4 regions of the Pseudarthrobacter sp. CC4 genome follow, and region 4 is predicted to be linked to each of the others. Evidence: riboswitches for the same ligand, from Rfam matches in the RefSeq annotation. Region 4 holds a riboswitch; each other region holds the start of a gene.

Region 1 (5,534 bases), on a different contig from region 4:
GACAAAGGCCAGCACTCCGAAGGTAATCCACTGCATTGCGTAGGACAGGTTGGATCCTTCCTGCACCTTGGGTGGGGCGAGTTGCTGAGGCGCAAGCTCCGGCGGGGGTGATTCGGAGGCCATGAGCCCATAACTGCCGGTCTTAACCGGGTACTCCAGCTGACGCGCATAGGAGGCCAGGTCAATGCTGGCCAGTTGCCCTTCGGGGGCACTCCGGTCCACGTTGGCCTCTGATGGTTTGATCCGCACCACTGCTGCGACAGTTCCGGGGGGCGGTGCAGGAACCGTATCAGGGTAGCCTGGCCGATTGTTCCCGATGGGAACCCAGCCCCGGTTGACGATGATCGTTTCACCGGAAACCAGCCGGAACGGGACCAGAACCTCGTACCCGGCGGCCGAGTAGTTGGGCCGGTTCCGGACGATCCGCTGGTCGTTGGCCAGGTACTGGCCCCTGACAGATACCGTGGTCCACTTGGCGTCCGGGTCCGGGTCGTCAAAGTAGCGGCTGGCTTCTTCGTAGGGCACGGGCGGCTTGTCATAGTTCTGCTGGACGCGGCGGATTTCGGTGACCGCCTGGTTCCGCCGGTCCATCTGCCAGTTACCCAGCCCCATGCAGGCCGCTGCAAACAGAACGGCCATGCCCAGGATACCCAGCCACCGCCAGGACAGCAGGAATCCGTAGGCCCGGGGCGTCCGGTCCTTGTTCGGCAGCAAGGTCAGCCCTGCACGCCGCCGGAACAAACGGCCCCGGGCTCAGGTGCCTGCGGGCCTTGCCGGTATTTCTTAATAAACGGTGCCAGGCGTTCGTCGCTGCCGCTGTCCACGGCAAGCTGTTTTCCCCAGGCTGTTGCCACAACCGGGGAGGCTTGTTCGGCTACCGGGCTGAGCAGGAGGTAGTCCTGCTTGCCGGCCAAAGCGGTCAGTTCGGCGAGCTCGTCCGGGGCAAGGTCGGGGCGGTAGGTGAGCCACACCGCCCCGTGTTCGAGGGAATGCACTGCCCGGGTCTGTTCAACGGGGTCCGTGTAGATCCCGCAGTTGGTCCAGACCGGCGCATGGTCCCCGCCGGTGGCCGGAGTCTGTGGATAACTGACTGCCTGGCTGGTGTGGTTCCTGGATTGGTCCGGATAGTCCTGCTCACCCTCGATCGGCCGTGCGGCCGCGGCATTAAGCTGTTCGCGCTGCTGCACCTCCCCCACGAGGACAAAGGTCACCGCGGCAATGATTGCGAGGACGACGGCCGCGCCGGTGCCGTAGATCAGCCAGGCCCGCCGTCTGTCAGCGGCCCGCTGTTTGGCCTGCACTGCTGCCAGGAGCGCTTTGCGGTCCTCACCGGCTTTTGGTTTTCCGGTCATCGGCGGTCTCACTCTCTTTTTGGGGCGATCAGAGTCGGCTTCGGAGTTCTTCAAGGGCCGTGATTTCAGCTGTCTGTGCTTCGAGGATACGGGCAGCGAAGTCCCGGACCTTCGAGGTTTCCGCCAGCCGGGTCCCGGCGGTGGCCATGGCGACACCTCCTTGATGATGGCGGATCATCAAATCAACGAACAGACGGTCGGCCTCCGCACCTGAAGCTTCCCGCAGCGCCTGCATCTGTTCCGGGGTCGCCATGCCTTCCATGGCACCTTCAGGGCCGGACGCCTGGGCGGTATGCGCGGCTCCGGTTCCTTCATGTGCGCCGCCGGGCGTCATCCAGGCCATCGGCGGCGCTGTCCCGGCCGGGGACAGTCCCCAGTCCTGCAGCCAAGCGAACATCTGCCCGTTCTGATGCTGCTGCGCGGTGGCAATATCGTAGGCGACCGCCCGGACCTCGGGGTGGTCGGACTTGTCCCGAATCACCAGGGCCATCTCCACCGCCTGGGCATGATGGGTCTGCATATCCCGGGCAAATCCGGCATCCGGGCCGGAGTCCGGGACGAGTGCGGGCGCCGCGGAAAGCCGGCCCAAAGCGAAGAAGCCCAGCCCCGTGAGGGCCACTACTATGACGAAAACAGCCCAAAGCCGCTTCCGGTGCATTGGTGACGTTGCCGGCGCCTGGTCGCCCGGTTCCATGAGGGTCACGGCCGGAGCCAGCCCTGGGGATCCACCGTCACGCCGTCGCGGACGATTTCGAAGTGCAGGTGGCATCCGGTGGAGTTTCCGGTTGTTCCGGCCCCGCCGAGCCGCTGGCCCTTGGCCACCACGGAACCGACGGAGACCTCTATTGAGGACAGATGGTTGTACGTGCTTTTCATCCCATTGCCATGATCGACAACGATGCGGTTTCCGCCGCCGTTCTGGGACCATCCAGCTTCCACGACGGTCCCCGAGCCGGCCGTGAACACTGCCGTCTGGCACGAAGCCACCAGATCCAGCCCGGTATGCAATTCACCGGACGCGCCCGTGATCGGGCTCGTCCGGAACCCGAACGGAGAGGAAATGGACATGCTGGCCAGCGGAGCGCCCAGGGTGGTATCCACGGGCACAACCGTTGGCGGTGCCGTCGCTGCAGCGGAAGGAACTGCGGAGGGGGTCCCTGCGGTGGATCCTGTTGCGGCAGGCGCGGGCGTCTCAGGCCGTTCGGCCGGACGGGTCCCGACGTCAGTGCGCTGATAAGTGATGACCGCCTGTTCCTGCGCTGTTATGGCCGGGGCTGCCTCCACAGCGGCCGGCTCGGCGGCGGGAACGGTGCCGGCGGCAATAAGCCCGGCATGCGCGGCGGGTATGCCGGCTGCAAGCATCACGACGGCGGCAAAAGCGGAGGCCCCGGGAAGCCAGACAGGGCGCGGGGACGGGGCCACGGGACGGACGGCGCGGCGCGCAGTTCTGGCAGCACCGGCGCGGCGCCGGGAGCGGTCACTGGGCAGAGCGCGGCGGCGGCCATGGAGGGAGGAGGGCACAGCGGAATCCTTTCGGGTCGCCTGCGAAGTTAGCTGTCGGGTTCGGGCCAAGGAGAAAGCCCGGACGCCCGTGGAGCCGGCCCTCGTGGCCCGGCACAGTGTGCGTCTTCACCCCAAGGCAGCAAGCTGCCGTTTGTGGGTCCTCCGCCCCCGCCGTTCATGTTCGGATCTGACACCGCCGGCGGGGCTGAGCGTGCGGCGTCGAGGGCTCAATACAGGAAAGCCTGAACTAACGTTACCTAAGAAAGCCTGAATATCACAATCTGATAACAGCAGCAAGGAAGGCGCAGTTCTACGCTTCGTAAAATTCATCTGCAGATATCTTCATATGACCAGGCCCGCGGGTCAAGTTGACCGGGCCCTTTATCGGCGACGGGGTTCAGGTCTGTCTGCCAGCTGCTGCAGGTAGCTGTTGTAGGCGTCCAGCTCCGGGGTTCCTCCGGTGAGCTCGGCCCGCTCAATTCTGGCGTTGGATCTGGCTTCCTCACGCTGCCAGCGGACCAGGATGAACATCAGCAGAAGCACTCCGGGTAATTCCCCGTAGGACCAGGCCAATCCGCCGGCTACGCCCTGGTCCGTCAGGGGGTTGATGTTCCAGCTCGCAGGCGGCGTGGCAAAGAATTTAACCATGGGAGTGGTGGCCATCATGATGACCACCCCGAAGAACGCGTGCAACGGCATCTCTGCGAAGATATCGATCATCCGTCCGAAGTGGGTTTGGCGGCTCGGCAGCGGGTCAGCGGAAATCAACGGCACGGTGAAGAGGATCCCGGAGATCAGGAACAGCAGTTCCAGGCCGACGTGGCCGTACCAGTTTGGCAGCAGCAGGTCCGCCAGACCGGAGAAGTACACGCCGTAAAAGCTGAGCAGGAACAGCGGGACCATGAAGGCCGGGTGAATAGCAACGCGTCCCCATCGGGAACGCAGGCCCCATAGCGCGGCCCGGAGGGCGCGGCGGCCCAGCCTGCCGTGGGGTGTTGCCCGCAGCAGCAGTGTTCCTGGTGATCCGATGACCAGCAGCGGCGGAACGGCCATCATCAGGGTCAGTTGCTGGAACATAAAGATGGAGAACATCCGCAGTCCGTACCCTTCGATGCCGGCTCCCATGACCACGATGATGGCCAGGCAGCCGACCAGGAAGGAACACGTCCGCACCACGGACCAGCCCCGGCCCTGCCGCCACAGCCGGATCGCCCCTGCCAGGTAAAGCGCCGCGGCCAGCAGCGTCAGGGCAGGGATCAGCGGTACCGGCTGCAGGTTCGGCGCCAGGTATTCAGGAAGCGAGGGCGGCAGCGACGGAAGCCAGACCGGACCGGTGATCTCAGGCTCAGACATGGCAGCACCGGCTGTCGCACTGTGCGGGCAGGCCCGCCCCTGTCAGGGTGCCTGGCCGCCTTCGACCATGCGCAACCGGTCCTTGCCTGTATGTCCAACGTGCGTCAAGCCGAGATCGAGGAGCATGCGGACGTGCGAATCCGCCAGAGAGTAGTAGGCCATCCTGCCCGAGCGGCGCACCTGAACAACCCGCGGCCCGCGCAGCAGGCGAAGGGCGTGGGAGACGCCGGACTCGCTCAGCCCGGTAGTTGCTGCCAGGTCGCAGACGCACATTTCTCCTTCGAGAAGGGCGATCAGGATCCTGACCCGGCCAGGGTCCGAGAGCAGCCCGAAGATCACCGCCAAGTCGGTTACGTCCGAATCTCCTGGCATCCTGGATCTGACCGCGCCGACTTTTTCTGCGTCGACGAGCCGGACCGAACACTCCGGCCCGGCGGGGACCCGGGGTGGAATCTGCATCATCCATCTAGGCTACCTTTACGCGCTAAAGCTTCGAGTTCCCCCGGTTACGTGCGGCAAGTGCAGGAGGCCCGCGGCGCCGGGGGAGTGCACGCCCTGACACGCACGTTTAACGTGTGAACAACTCTACAGATAATCTGGTGTCGCGCGCTGTGCTTCGTTTCGCGCTCCATCCCCACCCTTCCGTAGGGGCCAGGACCAGGTTAGGACGTATTGTGGCGCTCAAAGTCTCCACTTCACAGGAGAGGCCCGCTGTCTCACCCCGGCCGGTCTGGCTGGCAGCCGCCTGCGCAATCGCCCTGGTGGTGGTTCTGGCCGCGACCGCCTACGGCAGGGGAACTCTTCCGGCCGAGACCCGGGACCCCGGGGCGCTGGTCCAGTGGGGATACGGCCTGGCACAGACGGTGCACAACCTCGCGGCGGCGGCAACGATCGGCGGACTCGTCTTGGCCGCTTTCATTATCCCGCCCACCCTGAGAAGCTCAGGCCGGGCGTCAAGGACACGCCATGACGAGCAGGGCCCGACAACAGGCGCTGAGCACCCCGCCTTTACCCGGATCATGGTCCTGGTTTCGGCCACCAGTGTCATATGGACCCTCTCCGCCCTGGCGGTCCTGGTCCTGGGCTTCGCCGACATAGCCGGCGTCCCGGTCTCCGGCAGCCCCGAATTTTCCGCGGGCCTTGTCGCCTATATGACACAACTGCCCAGTGGAAGCGCCTGGCTGTCGGTCGTCATCATCGCAGCGGTGGTGTCAACCGCGGTGTTCGGTGCCCGTTCTCCCGGCCCCCTGGCCGCGGCCGCGCTGCTGGCGATCGCAGGACTGGTGCCCGTCATCCTTATCGGCCATGCCTCCAGCGGCACCGACC
Region 2 (5,534 bases), on a different contig from region 4:
GGAGCTGGCTCAAACCCGCCACCTGGCACTTGCGCACACGCCTTATCCTGCTGGCCATGGCGCTGTTGATCGCCATCTGCGGTGCGGTGGGCGTAGCCAGCTACGCCTCGATGGACTCCTTCCTCACCCGCCAGCTGGACGAGCAGCTGAGCCAGGCCGCAACCCGCTCCAACGATCCCGGCCGGCTTCCCTCCGGCGGCTTCAACGGCAGGGACCCCCTGGATTCCCGCGGACAAAGCGTGGGAACACTGAACGCCCGCATCCTCAACGGCCAGGTCAACAGCGCCGGCTTCCTGGCCCCGGACACTACGCGCTCTGCGCTGTCCTCCGAGGACAAGCAGGTCCTGCTCGCACTGGCCACCGATGCCCGGCCCGTTGACCGCACGCTCTCAAACGGCGACTACCGGCTGATTGCGGTCAAGACCAGTTTCGGCGACGTCCTGGTCACAGGGCTCCCCCTGGCCGCCAAGGAGAGCACGCTGACGTCCCTGGTGTGGACCTTCGTGTTCGTCTCGCTGGGCGGGTTGCTCCTGATCGGGCTGGTGGGCACGGTCCTGATCCGCCGCACCATGAAGCCCCTTGAACAGCTCTCCGAGGTGGCCACCCGGGTTTCGCAGCTGCCCCTGGACGCCGGCGAGGTGGCACTTGCCGTTCGCGTCCCGCCGTCGAACTCCAACCCTGGAACTGAGGTGGGCAGCGTGGGGCACGCGCTGAACCTCATGCTGGACAACGTTGCGAATGCGCTGCAGGCGCGGCAGAAGAGCGAGACCAAGGTCCGGCAGTTCGTGGCTGACGCCTCCCATGAGCTGCGCACGCCGCTGACCGCCATCCGCGGCTACACCGAACTGATGAGAATGACGGAAAACTTCACTCCGGACGGGGAGAAGTCGCTGGCACGGGTGCAAAGCCAGTCGGAACGGATGACCGCTTTGGTGGAGGATCTCCTGCTGCTCGCGCGGCTCGACGAGGGTCAGCCGCTGAAGCTTGCCGAGGTGGACCTGACCCAGCTGGTGGTGGAAGGCGTCAGCGATGAGAAGGTCATGGCGCCAGGGCACACCTGGCGGCTGGAGCTCCCCGACGAACCGGTGGTGGTGAACGGGGATCCGTCCCAGCTGCGGCAGGTGCTGATGAACCTGCTCTCCAACGCCCGCAAGCACACCCCTCCGGGAACCACGGTGGTAACGGGGGTGGAGAAAACGCCGGAGGGCGCCGCAGTGGTGACCGTAACGGACGACGGCGGCGGCATTCCGCCGGAGTTCGTGGACCGGGTCTTCGCCCGGTTTGCCCGCGCAGACGCGGCACGTGCGGGGACCAGCGCGCCCGGCGCGTCCGCCGCTGAAGGAACCAGCGGTTTGGGGTTGTCCATCGTCGAGTCCATTGTTGAGGCCCACGGCGGACGGGTAACGGTGACGTCGCAACCCGGCCGCACGCAGTTCGCCCTGCAGCTACCCCTCATGCCGGGAATGGCACAAGGCGGCGCGCCGTCATCGTGACCTCCGTTACCAAAATGTGACTTATGCGCCGAACTCCTGTACCGTCGAATGGGTGCGGTCCCCGTTCGGGCCGCATATCCCGGGTTGACGCCAAGCTCTGCCACTTCCCGGATTCCTCTTGAACAACGGCAGAGGCGGGGGACCCACCGTCCCGGGCACTGACTGCCCTTGGGGTTAAGCCTGCACGTGTTTCTTCCGTGCGGCCGGATGCCCTCATCCGAACCCGACAGCTAACTCCGCAGGTGTGAGAGGCGATCTATTATGTCCAAGTTCCTTGTAAAACCACGCCCGAATTCAGGCACGGATGCACGCTCCACGCGTGCAGCAGGCAAATTCCCCTCCGTCGGCCGGCGCGCCGGACTGCTGGCAGCATCCTGCGCCCTCCTTGTTGGAGTTGGCGCTGCGGGCCAGGCCACCGACACGGGTGCCCGCGTGGCAGCCACCGGGGCGCAGGCTTCGGAGTCCCATTCCAAGCTGAGCATGGAGCAGAGCGAAATCCGGGCCAACCCTGCGCCTGAGCCCGCAGCCGAGCAGATCAACGTTGTCCCGCAGGCAGCCGAACCTGCTCCCGTTGCCGAGCCCGCACCGGCTCCTGCGCCGGAACCCGCTCCGGCCCCGGCACCCGAGCCCGCACCCGTCGTCGCAGTTAATGATCCCGCAGGCGCCCAGGCGTACGCCGCAGGCCAGCTGGCTTCCTATGGCTGGGCTCCGGACCAGATGCAGTGCCTGCAGACCCTCTGGACCAAGGAATCGGACTGGACCACCACGGCCACCAACCCGAGCAGCGGCGCCTACGGCATCGTCCAGTCCCTGCCGGCTGAGAAGATGGCCAGCGCCGGAGCCGACTACCTCACCAACTACCGCACGCAGATTAACTGGGGCCTGAACTACATCCAGGAGCGCTACCAGTCGCCGTGTGGTGCACTGAACTTCCACTTGTCGAACAACTGGTACTAGGCGGGATGCAGTAACCTACTTCTGCTGCTCCCCCGCGTCCCGGCCGGGGATGAACTGGACGGCCCACCGGTTCCCGTCCGGATCCGCGAAGTACACAAAATGGCCCCAGTCCTGCACGTCCACTTCGCTCACGTCCACCCCGTTGCCCTTCAGGTGCTCGTAGGCAGCCTGGATGTCGCTGACCACGAGCTGGAGGTTCGAGCCGGTACCCGGAGGCGCGTCCGTGAGCCCTTCCCCGATGCAGATGGAGCAGGCCGAGCCGGGAGGAGTCAGCTGGACAAAGCGGATGGAGTCCGTGGGCCGCTGATCGAAATCGGCATTGAACCCCACCTTGTTGACGTAGAAATCCTTGGCCCGGTCCACGTCGGACACAGGGACAAACACCAGTTCCAGTTTCCAGTCCATCCGCACAGGCTAGCCCTGCGGCCGGGAACAGGAAAGGCCTGGCTTTAGCCTGCGATGCCGTACAGCCGGTCGCCTGCGTCGCCGAGGCCGGGAACGATGTAGGACTTCTCGTTGAGCCTTTCGTCGATGGAGGCCAGCACGATGGTGACGTTGGCGCCGGAGAGTTCTTCCTCCAGCTTCGCCAGTCCTTCCGGAGCAGCAAGCAGGCAGATGCAGGTGACATCAGAGGCGCCGCGCTTGAACAGGAACTTGATGGCTTCGCGCAGCGTCCCGCCGGTGGCCAGCATGGGGTCCAGGACGAAGATCTGCCGGTCGGTAAGGTCCTCAGGCAGGCGCTCGGCGTACGTGATGATGTCCAGGGTTTCCTCGTCACGGGCCATGCCGAGGAAGCCCACTTCAGCTGTGGGGACGAGCTTGGTCATGCCCTCGAGCATTCCAAGGCCCGCGCGCAGGATGGGCACCACCAGCGGGGTGGGCTTGGTGAACGCCGTGCCCACGGTGGTGCTGACGGGCGTTTCGATGGTGACGGGCTCGGTGCGGACCTCGCGCGTTGCCTCGTAGGCGAGGAGCGTCACCAGCTCCTCCGTCAGCTGCCGGAAGACCGGGGACGGAGTGTTTTTGTCGCGGAGGACAGTGAGCTTATGGGCGACCAGCGGGTGGTCCACAACGAGAGTGCGCATTGGTCAAAACTATCACCCGGCCGCCGGCCCCCTCCCCGGCACTTCGCCGCTGGCCTCCGGCTCCCCGGTGTGGTCCTCGCGGAGGACGGGGTGTTCAAACGTGGGCGCAGGGCCCGCGTGCTCGCGGCGGCGTATCAGGTGGAACAGCCGGTGGGCGAGGATCACCATGGACACCCACGCAAGGCCAAGGAACCAGCCGGCCATCACATCGGTCAACCAATGGTGTCCCAGGAAAACCCTGCTCAGGCCCATGGCGATGATGAAGATGGCTCCGGCCGTTATCGCGGCGATCCTAGCCCACAGGATTTGGAACTGGAGGCACATCAGATAGACCAGGACGCCTATCACCACAGTTGTGTTCAGCGTGTGTCCGCTCGGGAAGGACGGTGTGGTTTCATAGGGCGGCACCGCCTCCGAATGGTCCGGACGGGTCCTGCCGACCAGTCGCTTGCCGAGGGTGGTGGCAGTTGTGGAAACGAGGGCAGCGCCGCCCACCAGGACGATGGGCCGCCACGTCCTGCTCAGTAATGTCAGCCACGCGGTGAGGATGCTGGCGAGAATGGGCATGCCGATCCCCCCGCCCACGTTGGTAAAGCCGGTGGCGAAGGCGTCCACCTCGGGATTCCGCAGCGACTGGGAGTATTCCAGCGCGGGAATATCCAGGCTGGCCAGCCCCTCCTCGTCCACTACATTCGCGTATACCTCCGCACCGAGCAGGGCCAACGTGACCACCAGTGTTCCGCCGATGATCAGGGTCAGCCACAAGGCGGCATAGGGCTTGATCCACTTGTCCATGCGGTCTCGGACGGTGCTCACTGTGCCTCCCGGCGTCTGGGGCGTCACGGGCTCGGGTTATCCCACGAAACTATCATTGAGCCATGGTCTCCGCAGATAAAAAACACGACGCGTGGATGGGCCTTGCCCTGGCCGAGGCCCGCCGCGCCCTTGCTACGGAGGATGTGCCGATTGGTGCGGTGGTCATAGGGCCCGACGGCGCCGTGCTGGGTTCCGGCCGGAACCAGCGGGAGGAGCTTGGTGATCCCACCGCCCACGCCGAGATGGTTGCCATCCGGGAGGCGGCAGAACGGTTGCGCCAGCTTTCAGTGCTCGACGGCGGCAGCGGGGACGGCTGGCGGCTCGCCGACTGCACGCTGGTGGTGACCCTGGAGCCCTGCGCCATGTGCGCCGGCGCCATTGTCCTGGCCCGGATTCCGCGGGTGGTCTTCGGGGCTTGGGATGAAAAAGCGGGGGCGGCAGGATCCGTGTTCGACGTGCTCCGCGAGCGCCGCCTGAATCATTGGGTTGAGGTTTATCCCGGGGTGCGCGAGGCGGAGTGTGCCGGGCTGCTGCGTGATTTCTTCGCCGGGCACCGGCTCTAACTCCTGATGGCGTCCAGCACCACGGCCGCTGTCCGGTCCCAACCCGGCAGCGTGCTCCTCGCCTGAACCGCCCTTTCGCGCCAGGAAGCCCTGGTTGCGGTGTCCTCCAGCCAGCTGCGGAGGACCTGGGCCAGCAGGGCCGGGTTGGCAGGGTCGTCATCGGCAGGGAAGGCGACCTTCGCCCCGGGAAGCGGGCCGCCGTCGTCGTCCGTACCCGGTGCGCCCAGGCGCAAGGCCTCGACGGCGCCCGTCCCCTCGCGCACGATCACCGGGATACCCCGGGCGAGCGACTCGGTGACCACCATGCCGAAGGCCTCAGCGCGGGAGACCAGCAGGCTGAGGTCTGCCCGCAGCCATGCGTTTTCGAGCGCCGGGCCCGTCAGCTCGCCGGTGAGCCGGATCCGTCCGCCCAGGCCGTTCGCCTGAACGGCAGCGCGAACCTTGCCGGTGTATTCCGCGTCTGCCCGGTCCGAACCCACCAGGGCTGCCGTCCAGTCGAGGTCCTGCAGCAAGCCCAGTGCTCCAACCACAAGCAACTGGTCCTTGTTGGGCAGGAGTGCGGCCACGGCAACGATATGGGGCGGCGTGGAGCCCGGGGCCAGCGGAGCCGGGTCGGTGCC
Region 3 (5,534 bases), on a different contig from region 4:
CTCGTTGATACCCTGGCCATCACCTGCAGGATGCCGGCGACCAGTGGCCTGCCCCTGCTGGCTGTCCTTTCCATCCCCGCAGTCATCATTCCCGAAAGCGTGGGTGTTCCCGCGTTTACTGCAGCCGCCGCCGGCTACATCTTCCTCCTTGGCTCGGGGCAGTGGCGGGAAAGCTTTGACGTACACAGCCGGGCAGCGCACTCAACTGCCGGCTACCTCGCTCGTGCTGTGTCTCTCGGGGCGGCCGCGCTTAGCCTGACTCTTTTTCTGCCAACCGTCATCCCGGGCTTCAACGCAGGAACGTTTCCCCAGGGAGCCCGGTTGCAGTGGTGGGGCGCCGCGTCCGGGCTCGACCCAAGCATAACGCTGGGAAACTCGCTCAGGGAGCCTGACGGTTTTGGTCGAATCACGTATGCCACCACTGCCGATGAACCACTGTATCTGCGGCTTGCGACACTGGAGGACTTTTCGGGCAAACGATGGCAGCCGGACCCACGCCTGGACTCGCGCCGATCCGGCATCAGGGAGATGGGAAAGAGAGCCGGCCTTCCGGTCCGTAGCGGGAGTGTGATCACCACCCGGATCGATACCCGAAGTTTTACGAGTCCCTGGTTGCTGGCACCCTATGCCCCGGTGAGCATCTCTGGACTTGATGGCAGGTGGACATGGGACCCGCGAAACCTGACTGTGCTGTCGGCCAAGGGGGAGACAGCAGCCTGGCAAAGCTATCAGGTGATCAGTTCAACACCGGAGTTAACGAGTGAGTCACTGGCCGGCATGGGCCCTGTCAGGGAAGATGAGGTCGATGCCGGGTTCAGCTCCCTGCCCGGGGAGCTTCCACCCATCGTCAGGGAAACCGCACAATACCTCACCGAGGACCTGATCAACCCCTACAACAAAGCAATGGCCATCCAAAATTACCTGCGGGGTGGCGACTTCACCTACTCCCTGCAGGCACCCGTCGAAGGAAACTACGATGGCACCGGCCTTGAAGTCATTGGACGGTTCCTTGAAGTGAAAGCCGGCTACTGCGTCCACTTCGCCGGAACCATGGCTGTCATGGCACGGCTGGCCGGGATCCCGAGCCGCGTCGCCGTCGGTTACGCCCCAGGGGACCCAACCGGGAACACCGTTATGGTCGGCGGGGAAGAGCTGCCCGAATTCGCCGTTGATTCCAAGGACGCCCATGCCTGGCCAGAGCTGTACTTCCGCGGTGCCGGCTGGGTTAGATTCGAACCGACTCCTTCCCGCGGAGTCGTCCCCGGCTATGCGCAGCAACCGGCAACTCCTCAAGGGCTCGCGGTAGAGGACGACTTCAGATCCGAAGGCTTGCCCGTGCCGGACATCGGGATATCCCCGACTCCTGCCCCAGGACCTCCAGGCATCGGCACGCCGGGCACGTCCGCCCCTTCCGGTATGGATCGCAGCGTTTTCACGGGCGCGGTTTTGGCCCTGCTACTTCTGGCCTCCGCACCATTTCTGGTCCGCATCGTCAGATCCGGTGGACGAAAGCGCCGATTTCTCAGGTCAAGTCCGGGACAAGCAGCCAGCATCGCCTGGGCCGAGACGACCGAAAGCGCCGTTGATCATGGTTACCGTCCGAGCCCCGCAGAAACACCGCGGAATTTCACCAGCCGGCTGATGTATCAAGCCCGGTTCAACGGCCCGGCCATCGAATCACTGACCAGGCTCCGTCACGCCTACGAACTCCAGATCTACTCCGCTGCTGCAAACGCGAAACCCGGCCCCGGGCCCGGGGCTCCAACATGGGCCGACGTCCAGAAAGTTAAAAGGGCCTTACGAGATTCCAATACTCTTCCCGCACGTCTGGAAGCCAGGCTCCTGCCGAGATCGCTCCAGGAGGCCCAGTTGCACACCGACAAGAAGCAGCCGCGGCAGGCCGTACCCAAACTGTGACCGAGCGGCCGGTCTGGTCCTTGCGAACAGGCCGGTAGTTTAAAAACGGCGTTCAGAGGCCCATGCTGCTCAAGAAATACTGAAGGCCGGTGATTCGCCGCCCCCAAGGCACCGAATCGCCGGCCTTCAGAAATTTATTAGCCTGCCCGTACGAAGGTGACAGCACCCTTTGACGTCATCCACGTCAGCGGGTGAACAGCGGTTTCGTTCTTGCCGTTCAGGCCGGAGCTGAGAACCTGGCCGTTGCCGACGTAGATGCCTACGTGGCCGGGCTGCATGACCATGTCACCGGGCTGCGGATCGGAGACTACAGTGCCGTAGTTCATGAACTGCATCGGACCAAGGTCTCCGACAGGGATGCCGGCAGCATTAAGAGCGTTCTCGACCAGTCGTGTGCAGTCCTGGATCATGCCGATCTGGGCGTAGGCCGAGGAGACCATGGTGGCGTTGACTCCGCCTGCCGGGGCGGCTGCCGGCGCGGCAGCAGGGGCGGGGGTGACGGTGACTTGGGCCTTGGCCGGCGCCGCGGCGTTCGCGACGGCAGTCGCGGCGGGCACGGCCGCCTTGGGTGCCTGAACGGCGACAGGCGTTGGCGCTTCGATGACAGGAGCGGGCGTCGTCTTTACGACGGGGCGCTCGTAGGAAATCTGGACTGTCGAATCTGCGCTGAGCGGCGCCTGGACCTGGCTGGCAACCTCCAGGGTCGAGGCCGGCTCTGCCTCGCGCTGGGTCGGGGCATCTGCTGCCTGGGCTGCAACGCCACTGGTAAGAACGAGTCCGGAAGCTGCTGCAATGACGGCCGCCTGGCGGCCCACACCGCCGGCGTTGTCGGTGACGGACTTGGTCAGGACTGCAAGGGCGCTGGTGTGGACGGGGACCGCGCGGTGGCGGCCGTGAGCACGGCGAATGGACATGAAAGGGCCTCTCCCACTGCCTGCGGGGTTAGCTGTCGGATTCGGATGGGAGACACCCGGCCGCAGTTCCAGCACAAGGCAGGAGTCGCGGCTTCACCCCAAGGCCTGCCCGAAGCAGGCCACAATTGGTTTCCCCGTCTCTGCCGGACGAATGATGCGAACGGGTCCCGAGGCAGCGGCAGAGTTAGGCAATCTGCTCAGGAGTGCCGCATTCTGAGACCGGCACGCGTCTGACCCTACTCGAAAACCCACGACGTTGTCACATTTGCATAACGCAGAGCCGCAGATCCTCTTATTGGATGCATAAAGGACGGCACTAAGGACCGGGGATGAACAATTGCGCTGCCGCCTCCATGTACTGCCCTGTGCCCGTATTCCTGTCCGGTCGGCCACGTAGTCATCTCGGGAGTCTGAAACATGCTCTTAGAAAACAGAAGACGAAGACGAATTGCATTTTCCGTCGGGCACTTGCGAGGAGGCTCTTGTTTAAGGGCTGCCTCTGGAACAGACCCCGCTGGTGGGCCTCACCGCGTAGTAAGGCAGGGCCGGCCCAACCGGATTAAGGCTGAGTTGTCCTGAACTTACTCGATGTCCTGGAACACGAGCCGTATCCTTTCTGAATGGATCCAATTCCATTGCTTCGAGAAACCCATGCTGCGGCTGTGGTACCTCTAGGGCCAGCCCTACAAACACCGCCGCCCCTGAAGCCGACATACGCCCCCGCCGCTGAACAGGAAAGCACCGCCGATGACACAAGCTCCGGCCGCCGTCACGCCCGCCGACTCTGAACGGAAGATACGCAGGATCATTTGGGTCGTCCTGGGAGCAGCCGTGGCAACCGGGATGATCTGGTACGCGGTGTTTAACGCCACGAAGTCAGCACCTGCCACAGCCGAGAATGTTATCTACCTGCTTGGTGACGGCATGGGCCGAACCCAAGTCACGGCGGGCAGGGAGCGTTTCTACGGGGCCGAGGGCAGGCTGGTGATGGAAACCCTCCCTGTTCACGGCTCCGTCAGCACCTACGCTGTGCAGAAAAAGTCCGGCCAGCCGGGCCAGGCCGACTTTAATCCGGAACTGGTTACCGATTCCGCCGCCGCAGCCACGGCCTGGGCCTCCGGGATTAAAACCTATAACGCTGCCCTCGGGGTGGACGCCAAGGGGGCCTTGGTGCCGACGATCATGGAGTTGGCCAAGCAGGCCGGCTACCGCACCGGCAATGTCTCCACCGCCGAAGTTACCGACGCGTCGCCGGCCGGGCAGATGAGCCACGTCCTGTCCCGTGGCTGCCAGGGACCCGACTACTCCGCCGACGCGTGCCAGGACACCGAGATCACCGGCAAACCGTTGCCTGCCAGTGATGTGCGGGTGACCCCCGTCGCAGACCAGATTGCGCGCAACGGCACCACGGACGTCATTCTCGGTGGCGGCCTGGGCCGCTTCGATGCCTCGGATGAAACCGCGCTGAAGGAGCAGGGCTACGCAATCCTGGGTTCAGTCTCCAACCAAATCCCTGCCACCCGGACAGCCCTGAACGCGGTCGCACAGGAGAAGGTCTTTGGCTTGTTCAACACGGGAAACCTGACCGTCGAAAAAGCCAAGCAGGACAACCCCGAAGATCCCGAGGCGAAGGAGCCATCCCTGTCGGAGATGACAAAGAAAGCCATCGAGCTTCTTGACCGGAAAACCAGCGGCAAGGGTTTTTACCTGCAGGTTGAAGGTGCCTTGATCGACAAACGCTCCCACGACAACGACGCGGCCCAGACCCTGGAGGAAGTCGAAGCTTTCGACGACGCCGTCGCCGCAGCCCTGGACTTCGCCAAGAAGGACGGCAATACCCTGGTCATCGTCACCGCAGACCACGAAACCGGGGGTTTCAACATCATCGAAAAGGGCACCTTCACCAATGCCGAAGCAGCCGGACCCCCCGTCAACGTCGACTCCGGCAACCCCGCCAATAACTCCACCCCCACCCGGTCCGACGGAAACTCCAAGGACACGGACCGCTCAACCGGGATCACCAACGGAACCGGCGCAACGGACCCGAAAAACTTCGGCCCCGCCACCTTCCGGACCCCGAGCGACCCGCCCCACGTCAAGGACGGCTCCAAGGAAGCCAGTCTCTGGCTGACCTACGCCTCGGGCAACCACGCCGGCGCCGACGTGCCCGTGTACGCCTACGGCCCAGGCTCCGAGCAACTGCACGGCAGCGTGGACAACACCGACCTGTTCGACATCGTAGGTAACGCCCTGGGCGTCCTGCGCTGACCCTGGCGAAAAATCAGAACTGCAAAACTGCCACGGCCCGGGTCAAACTCGACGGGACTCCCGGCGGCCTGCAAACCGATCGGCCAAGTGATGCAGGCACACCACCCGGGGGACCCCGTTAAGGTCCGGAACAAACTGCGGCAACCGGTCGGTGCCAGGGCAGCTGAGCCCGGCAGCCTACTGCGCGCGCTTGTTCTTCACCCTTCGCCACTGGCTGGGTGCCGGCTGTGTACCTCTCGAAATGCGGGTGCGGAAACCCGCATAACTTCCCCGTGAATCTTCCCTAGCAGATTTTGGGCATGGGACGCTGGGGAATCGCTTGTGAATCAACGACTGACACTTGGCCCCAGCCAGTTTGTCAAGGAGGCAAGATGCCAGCCATCCCTCGGTGGTACACCCCAGCAGCTGTACGGTTCAGAACCGATTCCCAGACCT
Region 4 (5,534 bases):
CGGCCGGTTGAAGGAGCTGGGGCTTCGTCCCATTCTTCTGACCGGTGACAACGCTTCGGCGGCATTGGCCGTGGCCGCCCAGGTCGGCATCCCGGCCGAGGATGTGCTCGCCGGGGTCCTGCCCGACGGAAAAGTTGAGGCCGTGCGCCGGTTGCAGGAGTCCGGCGCGACAGTGGCGATGGCAGGGGATGGCGTCAACGATGCCGCGGCCCTGGCCCAGGCTGACCTGGGCATCGCCATGGGCAGCGGCACGGATGTTGCCATCGCCGCGGCTGATCTGACGGTCATGGGAAGCGACCTGGGGCAGGTCGCGGAGGCCATTGAGCTGTCCCGCCGCACGCTGGCCACGATCAAGACCAACCTGTTCTGGGCGTTCTTCTACAACGCGGTGGGCATTCCGGTCGCCGCGCTGGGACTGCTGAACCCGATGATCGCCGGTGCCGCGATGGCGGCCAGCTCGGTCCTGGTGGTCAGCAACTCACTGCGGCTGCGCCGCTTCGGGCGGCCGCACAAGGTGTAGTCCCCTCCTGCGGCGTCGGATGCTGAAGGCCGGTGATGCACTGCCCCCAAGGCAGTGCATCACCGGCCTTCAGTGGCTATTTACCGGCGCGGACGAAAGTGACGGCACCCTTGGAGGTCATCCAGGTCAGCGGGTGGACGGCGGTTTCGTTCTTGCCGTTCAGGCCCGAGCTGAGGACCTGGCCGTTGCCGACGTAGATTCCGACGTGGCCGGGCTGCATGACCATGTCACCGGGCTGGGGATCGCTGACTACAGTCCCGTAGTTCATGAACTGCATGGGGCCGAGGTCTCCGACCGGGATACCCGCGGCGTTAAGGGCGTTTTCCACCAGCCGTGTGCAGTCCTGGATCATACCGATCTGGGCGTAGGCGGAAGAAACCATGATGGCGTTGATGCCACCAGCGGCCGGCGCGGCAACGGGAGCGGCAGCGGCAGGTGTGACGGTAATCTGAGCCTTCGCTGGTGCAGCCGCTGCGGTCAAGGCAGGTGCCGGGGACGCCTTGGGTACCTGGGGGGCGACTGGCTTGGGCGCCTCCACAACCGGAGCCGGGGTGGTCTCCACCACAGGACGCTCGTAGGAGATCTGGACCGTGGCGTCCGCGCTGAGCGGCACCTGAGCCTGGCTGGCGACTTCGAGCGTCGAGGCCGGCTCCGCGTCACGCTGGGCCGGGACCTCTGCTGCCTGGGCAGCTATGCCGCTGGTCAGGACAAGACCGGACGCGGCCGCGATAACCGCTGCCTGACGGCCCGCAACACCGGCGTTGTCGGCTACGGATTTGGACAGGACCGCTAGGGCGCTGGTCTGGACAGGGACCGCGCGGCGGCGGCCATGAGCTTTGCGAATGGGCATGAAAAAGGCCTCTCCCACTGCCTGCGAGGTTAGCTGTCGGATTCGGATGGGAGACACCCGGCCGCGCCGGCACGAAACGCGCCAGGCATGGCTTCACCCCAAGACCTGCCTGAAGCAGGCCAATGTTGGTTTCCCCGTCTCTGCCGGACGAAAGTTGCGAACGGATCCCGGGCAGCGGCAGAGTTAGGCAATCTGCTCGGGAGTGCCGCATTCGGAGAAACCGGCACGGCTTAGACCGTACTTCACAGCAGCACCGTTTGTCACATTTGAATAACGGGAGACATGGGGACACGGGCACACCCGCTTGCTCCCGATACCCCCATGGGGTATACTTTGACTGTTGTCAGTGAAGTGGTATGTCCCGGCCGGTGCCCTAGCGCCGACTCTCACAGCCGTTCAACCCCAGCGCCTTTAGTCCTTCGTCAAGGAACGGAAACTGACATGTGTGGAACTGAAAACCGTACCCAACTGCCGCTTGCATCCTCCCCGACAGGGTGCGGCTGCTGCTCGACCGAAGCCTCGTCTGCCCCCACCGCCTCTGCCGGCACCAGTTCCGTTGAATTCGCTGTGGACGGTCTAATCTGCGGGCATTGCGTGCAGACGGTTGAGAAGCTAGTCTCTGCTCTTGAGGGTGTGGAATCTGCCTTCGTTGACCTCGTCCCGGGCGGCCGTTCCCGCCTGCTGGTCGGAGGCGCACCTGACGCGGCAGCCGTGCAGGAGGCAGTCACCTCCGCCGGCTACACCCTGGCCGGCAACTGACATCTGTACTTTCGCTGAGTTTCCTCCCGGGCCGTTGTGCTTCCCGGAACGGGGATCAAGGCAGGGCGTGCCCGCTGGCACGCGGGCCGACCGGACTTTGCCGCTGAAACAAACGTCGACGACCACACCGATCACCAACGGCCCGTTAGGAACAGCGAAACCGAATAGCGCCCGGGCGCGTTGAACCACAAGGAAGTGACCGGCAGGAACACCTTGCCGGTACCCTTATGACGAAAGAGCCTGCACGGAAAGGAGGAAGAGTTGTGACTGCAGCACCCCATCGTCGCGTCACCGACTTCCTCCTGCAGGCAGGATTCCTGACTGTGGCCCTGGCCATCATTGCCGGCATTTTCGGCATGCACGTCATGACCGGCGCCCACCACATGCCCCCCGGCCCAAGCACGACAGCGGCAGGCACCGGGGCCGGGGCCGCCATGCAGCTGCAGACCATGCCAGCCAGCCATTCCCGTGCAGCGGGGACGCCAACAGGCGGGGTCGCCGGTGACCCGGCGGTCACTGGTTCCTCATCTTCCTGCGCCCCGGCCGGGTCCTGCCCGGAAATGTCCGCCGGTGACGCTGCCTGCGTCCTGGCACCGGGAAACACCACTCTCTCAGCCCCGGTGCCGGGAACAGCCCCTTACGCGCTGCCCGACTTCGGTGCCGCCGCAACAGCCAGCAGCACCTTTTCCTACGCACCGGGCAGCCCCTCCCCCGGTGACCTCTGTATCAGCCGGACGTAAACACTCCCCTGCGCCATGCCCTTGCACGCGCAGCCGTCCAGTCATCGGCGTGCATACAACAGGCCAAGCCCCGCACGGGTTTGCCAGTGCATGCCATCACACCAGCGCCCAGACGCCGCTGATACTTTTGAGGACCTGATTTTCATGACAAAGACACTGACGATCTCGGCTGCCGCCATCGCTGCTGCCATCGCCCTTGCCGGCTGCTCCGCGGGCTCCGGAACCGGCAGTTCCGGGACCGGCAGCATGCCCGGTATGAACCATGGCAGCTCCGGGATGTCATCCACCTCCGCGCCGGCAACCTCAGCAGCAGCTGCGGCTGAGTTCAATGATGCCGACACGATGTTCGCGCAGATGATGATCCCGCACCACACCCAAGCCGTAGCCATGAGCGACATGATGCTCAAAAAGGAGGGCATCCCTGCCTCCGTGACCGACCTGGCCGCCAAGGTCAAGGCAGCCCAGGGACCGGAAATCGAGAAGATGACCGGCTGGCTGCAAAGCTGGGGCCAGCCCACCGAAACGCCCACCGACATGCCTTCCGCGCACAGCATGGAGGGGATGATGGGCGAGGAGGACATGGCCAAGCTCGAAGCCGCCCAAGGCACCGAGGCGGCCAAGCTGTTCCTGACCCAAATGATCGCCCACCATGAAGGCGCCGTCATGATGGCCAAGACCGAAACCACCGACGGCAAGAACGCTGACGCGGTCCAGCTCAGCAAGGACATTGTCAGCTCCCAGGAAACTGAGATCCAGGAAATGAAAGATCTGCTGGCCACCCTGTAGCCAGCCGAAAACCGGTGCCGGTCCCCTCCCCCTCCGGGGGCCGGCACCTCCCCTTCACCTTTCCCGGCCAACCCTGCCCACCCCTTGGAGTTTCCAATGACCTTGCACTCTTCACCCCGCCGGCCTGTCGCTGCCGTCGTCGCGGCCAGTGCCCTGCTGTTTACCGTGTCCGCCTGCAGCCAAGGAACAGCAGGGGCTCCCGGCGCTTCACCCTCCACGACGTCTTCAGGCCTGCCCAGCTCACACGTCCATGGCTTGAGCGTAAACTCCGAAACCGGACAAATACTGTTGGCGGCCCACGAAGGGCTCTTCGACATCTCAAAAAACACTAGTGTCAAAATTGGAGCCACAAACGATCTCATGGGCTTCACTGCGGCCATGGACGAGGGCGTCTTTTATGCCTCCGGCCATCCCGGCAAAGACTCGACAATGCCCAACCCTCTAGGTCTCGTCAAGAGCACCGATGGGGGAAAGACCTGGGAACAAGTCTCCCGGCAAGGGGAATCCGACTTCCATGCGCTCACCACAACCAAAACCGGAATAGTCGGCTTCGACGGAACAATGCGGACCAGCACGGACGGCAAGACGTGGAAGACCGCTGCTGCCGGCTTCGCCCCGGCCGTCCTGGCCGGCAACCCTTACAGCGACACCGTGCTCGCAACGACCCCTGAAGGCGTCCAACGATCGGCCGACGCCGGAAACACCTGGACCCTGGTGCCCGCCGCACCGGTGATTCAGTTCGTCGCTTTCGCCAGCGCAGCGGAAGCCGCCGGAGTCGCCCCGGACGGCACCGTCTATACCTCCGCGGACGCGGGCCTCAGCTGGAAGAACACCGGAAAAATTAACGGCAGTGTCCAAGCAGTCGCAGCCTCCGAGGGATCCAAAGGTAGCCCCTGGATCTGGGCCGCCACGACCGCCGGGCTCGTCGTCTCCACCGACGGCGGAGCCACCTTCCGTCCCGCTGACGCCGCCTGAAACCGATGGACATCGGCGGTTTTTTTGCCTCCACTGTCACCTCCGGTGCGCTGCTAATCGCGATCCCGCTGGCAATGACAGCGGGCCTGGTATCGTTCCTGTCTCCCTGCATCCTCCCCCTGGTGCCGGGCTACCTCGGTTTCGTCTCAGGACTGACCGACCCCACCCAGCCAAAAAACCGCCGCCGCGTCCTGGGCGGCGTGGGGCTTTTCGTGCTCGGATTCGCGGCCGTCTTCACCCTGTACGGGGCGGCATTCGGTGCGATCGGTTCCTGGCTCCTGCGCTGGCAGGACGCACTCATGCGTGGCATGGGTGCGGTAGTGATCCTGATGGGGCTGGCGCTTCTGGGGCTGGTGCCTTGGCTGCAGCAGACCCGCAAAATCAGCCTTGGCAGACGGACCGGCCTGGCAGGGGCCCCACTGCTGGGAATCGTGTTCGGCCTCGGATGGACCCCGTGCATGGGACCGACGCTGAGCGCTGTCCTGTCGCTCAGCGTCACCACCGGCAGCGCCGGGCGTGGAGCGCTGCTCGCTTTTGCGTACTGCCTGGGGCTCGGCATTCCCTTTGCCCTCACGGCCCTGGGCCTGGGCTGGGTCAGTAACGCACTGTCCTTCATCCGCCAGCACATCCGGGTCGTCAACATCGCCGGGGCCGCCATGCTCATCGTCCTGGGCCTTCTCATGGTCACCGGAGTCTGGGTCCAGTGGATCTACCGACTGCAGAACCTCTCCGGAACCTTCCTCACCCCCATCTGATACCGGCGAAGCCGCTAGCTCCGCCACATAAGGAGTTGTTATGTTTACCGACCTGGACCGGCGCCGCTTCCTGGGCTTGTCGGCCGCCACCGCCGCGGCCGCGGCACTGACGGCCTGCACTCGAAGCCCGGACCCGGGGGCTGCTGCAC

Evidence for each region. Region 4 has a riboswitch for cyclic di-AMP ahead of PV768_RS16045 (NlpC/P60 family protein). Riboswitches for the same ligand answer to the same signal wherever they lie in the genome.
Region 1: another riboswitch for cyclic di-AMP. It lies ahead of PV768_RS06390 (M23 family metallopeptidase); the one in region 4 lies ahead of PV768_RS16045 (NlpC/P60 family protein).
Region 2: another riboswitch for cyclic di-AMP. It lies ahead of PV768_RS17560 (hypothetical protein); the one in region 4 lies ahead of PV768_RS16045 (NlpC/P60 family protein).
Region 3: another riboswitch for cyclic di-AMP. It lies ahead of PV768_RS21595 (NlpC/P60 family protein); the one in region 4 lies ahead of PV768_RS16045 (NlpC/P60 family protein).

The regions. Positions count from the first base shown of each region.
Region 1 covers NZ_JARCCZ010000007.1:5,957-11,490, reverse strand. The annotation lists gene PV768_RS06405 (SURF1 family protein) at 1-639, opposite strand, end outside; gene PV768_RS06400 (DUF3105 domain-containing protein) at 717-1,352, opposite strand; gene PV768_RS06395 (DUF305 domain-containing protein) at 1,381-2,046, opposite strand; gene PV768_RS06390 (M23 family metallopeptidase) at 2,052-2,873, opposite strand; cyclic di-AMP (ydaO/yuaA leader) riboswitch at 2,878-3,058, opposite strand; gene PV768_RS06385 (cytochrome c oxidase assembly protein) at 3,237-4,208, opposite strand; gene PV768_RS06380 (ArsR/SmtB family transcription factor) at 4,251-4,670, opposite strand; gene PV768_RS06375 (cytochrome c oxidase assembly protein) at 4,883-5,534, shown strand, end outside.
Region 2 covers NZ_JARCCZ010000026.1:75,432-80,965, forward strand. The annotation lists gene PV768_RS17555 (ATP-binding protein) at 1-1,493, shown strand, start outside; cyclic di-AMP (ydaO/yuaA leader) riboswitch at 1,589-1,749, shown strand; gene PV768_RS17560 (hypothetical protein) at 1,755-2,450, shown strand; gene PV768_RS17565 (glyoxalase superfamily protein) at 2,466-2,855, opposite strand; gene upp (uracil phosphoribosyltransferase) at 2,900-3,535, opposite strand; gene PV768_RS17575 (phosphatase PAP2 family protein) at 3,548-4,330, opposite strand; gene PV768_RS17580 (nucleoside deaminase) at 4,414-4,914, shown strand; gene PV768_RS17585 (glycosyltransferase family 4 protein) at 4,911-5,534, opposite strand, start outside.
Region 3 covers NZ_JARCCZ010000055.1:529-6,062, forward strand. The annotation lists gene PV768_RS21590 (transglutaminase TgpA family protein) at 1-1,917, shown strand, start outside; gene PV768_RS21595 (NlpC/P60 family protein) at 2,055-2,831, opposite strand; cyclic di-AMP (ydaO/yuaA leader) riboswitch at 2,835-3,032, opposite strand; gene PV768_RS21600 (alkaline phosphatase) at 3,579-5,099, shown strand; gene PV768_RS21605 (hypothetical protein) at 5,471-5,534, shown strand, end outside.
Region 4 covers NZ_JARCCZ010000023.1:38,977-44,510, forward strand. The annotation lists gene PV768_RS16040 (heavy metal translocating P-type ATPase) at 1-520, shown strand, start outside; gene PV768_RS16045 (NlpC/P60 family protein) at 597-1,370, opposite strand; cyclic di-AMP (ydaO/yuaA leader) riboswitch at 1,375-1,570, opposite strand; gene PV768_RS16050 (heavy-metal-associated domain-containing protein) at 1,812-2,129, shown strand; gene PV768_RS16055 (hypothetical protein) at 2,393-2,869, shown strand; gene PV768_RS16060 (DUF305 domain-containing protein) at 3,014-3,655, shown strand; gene PV768_RS16065 (F510_1955 family glycosylhydrolase) at 3,752-4,630, shown strand; gene PV768_RS16070 (cytochrome c biogenesis CcdA family protein) at 4,636-5,385, shown strand; gene PV768_RS16075 (multicopper oxidase family protein) at 5,426-5,534, shown strand, end outside.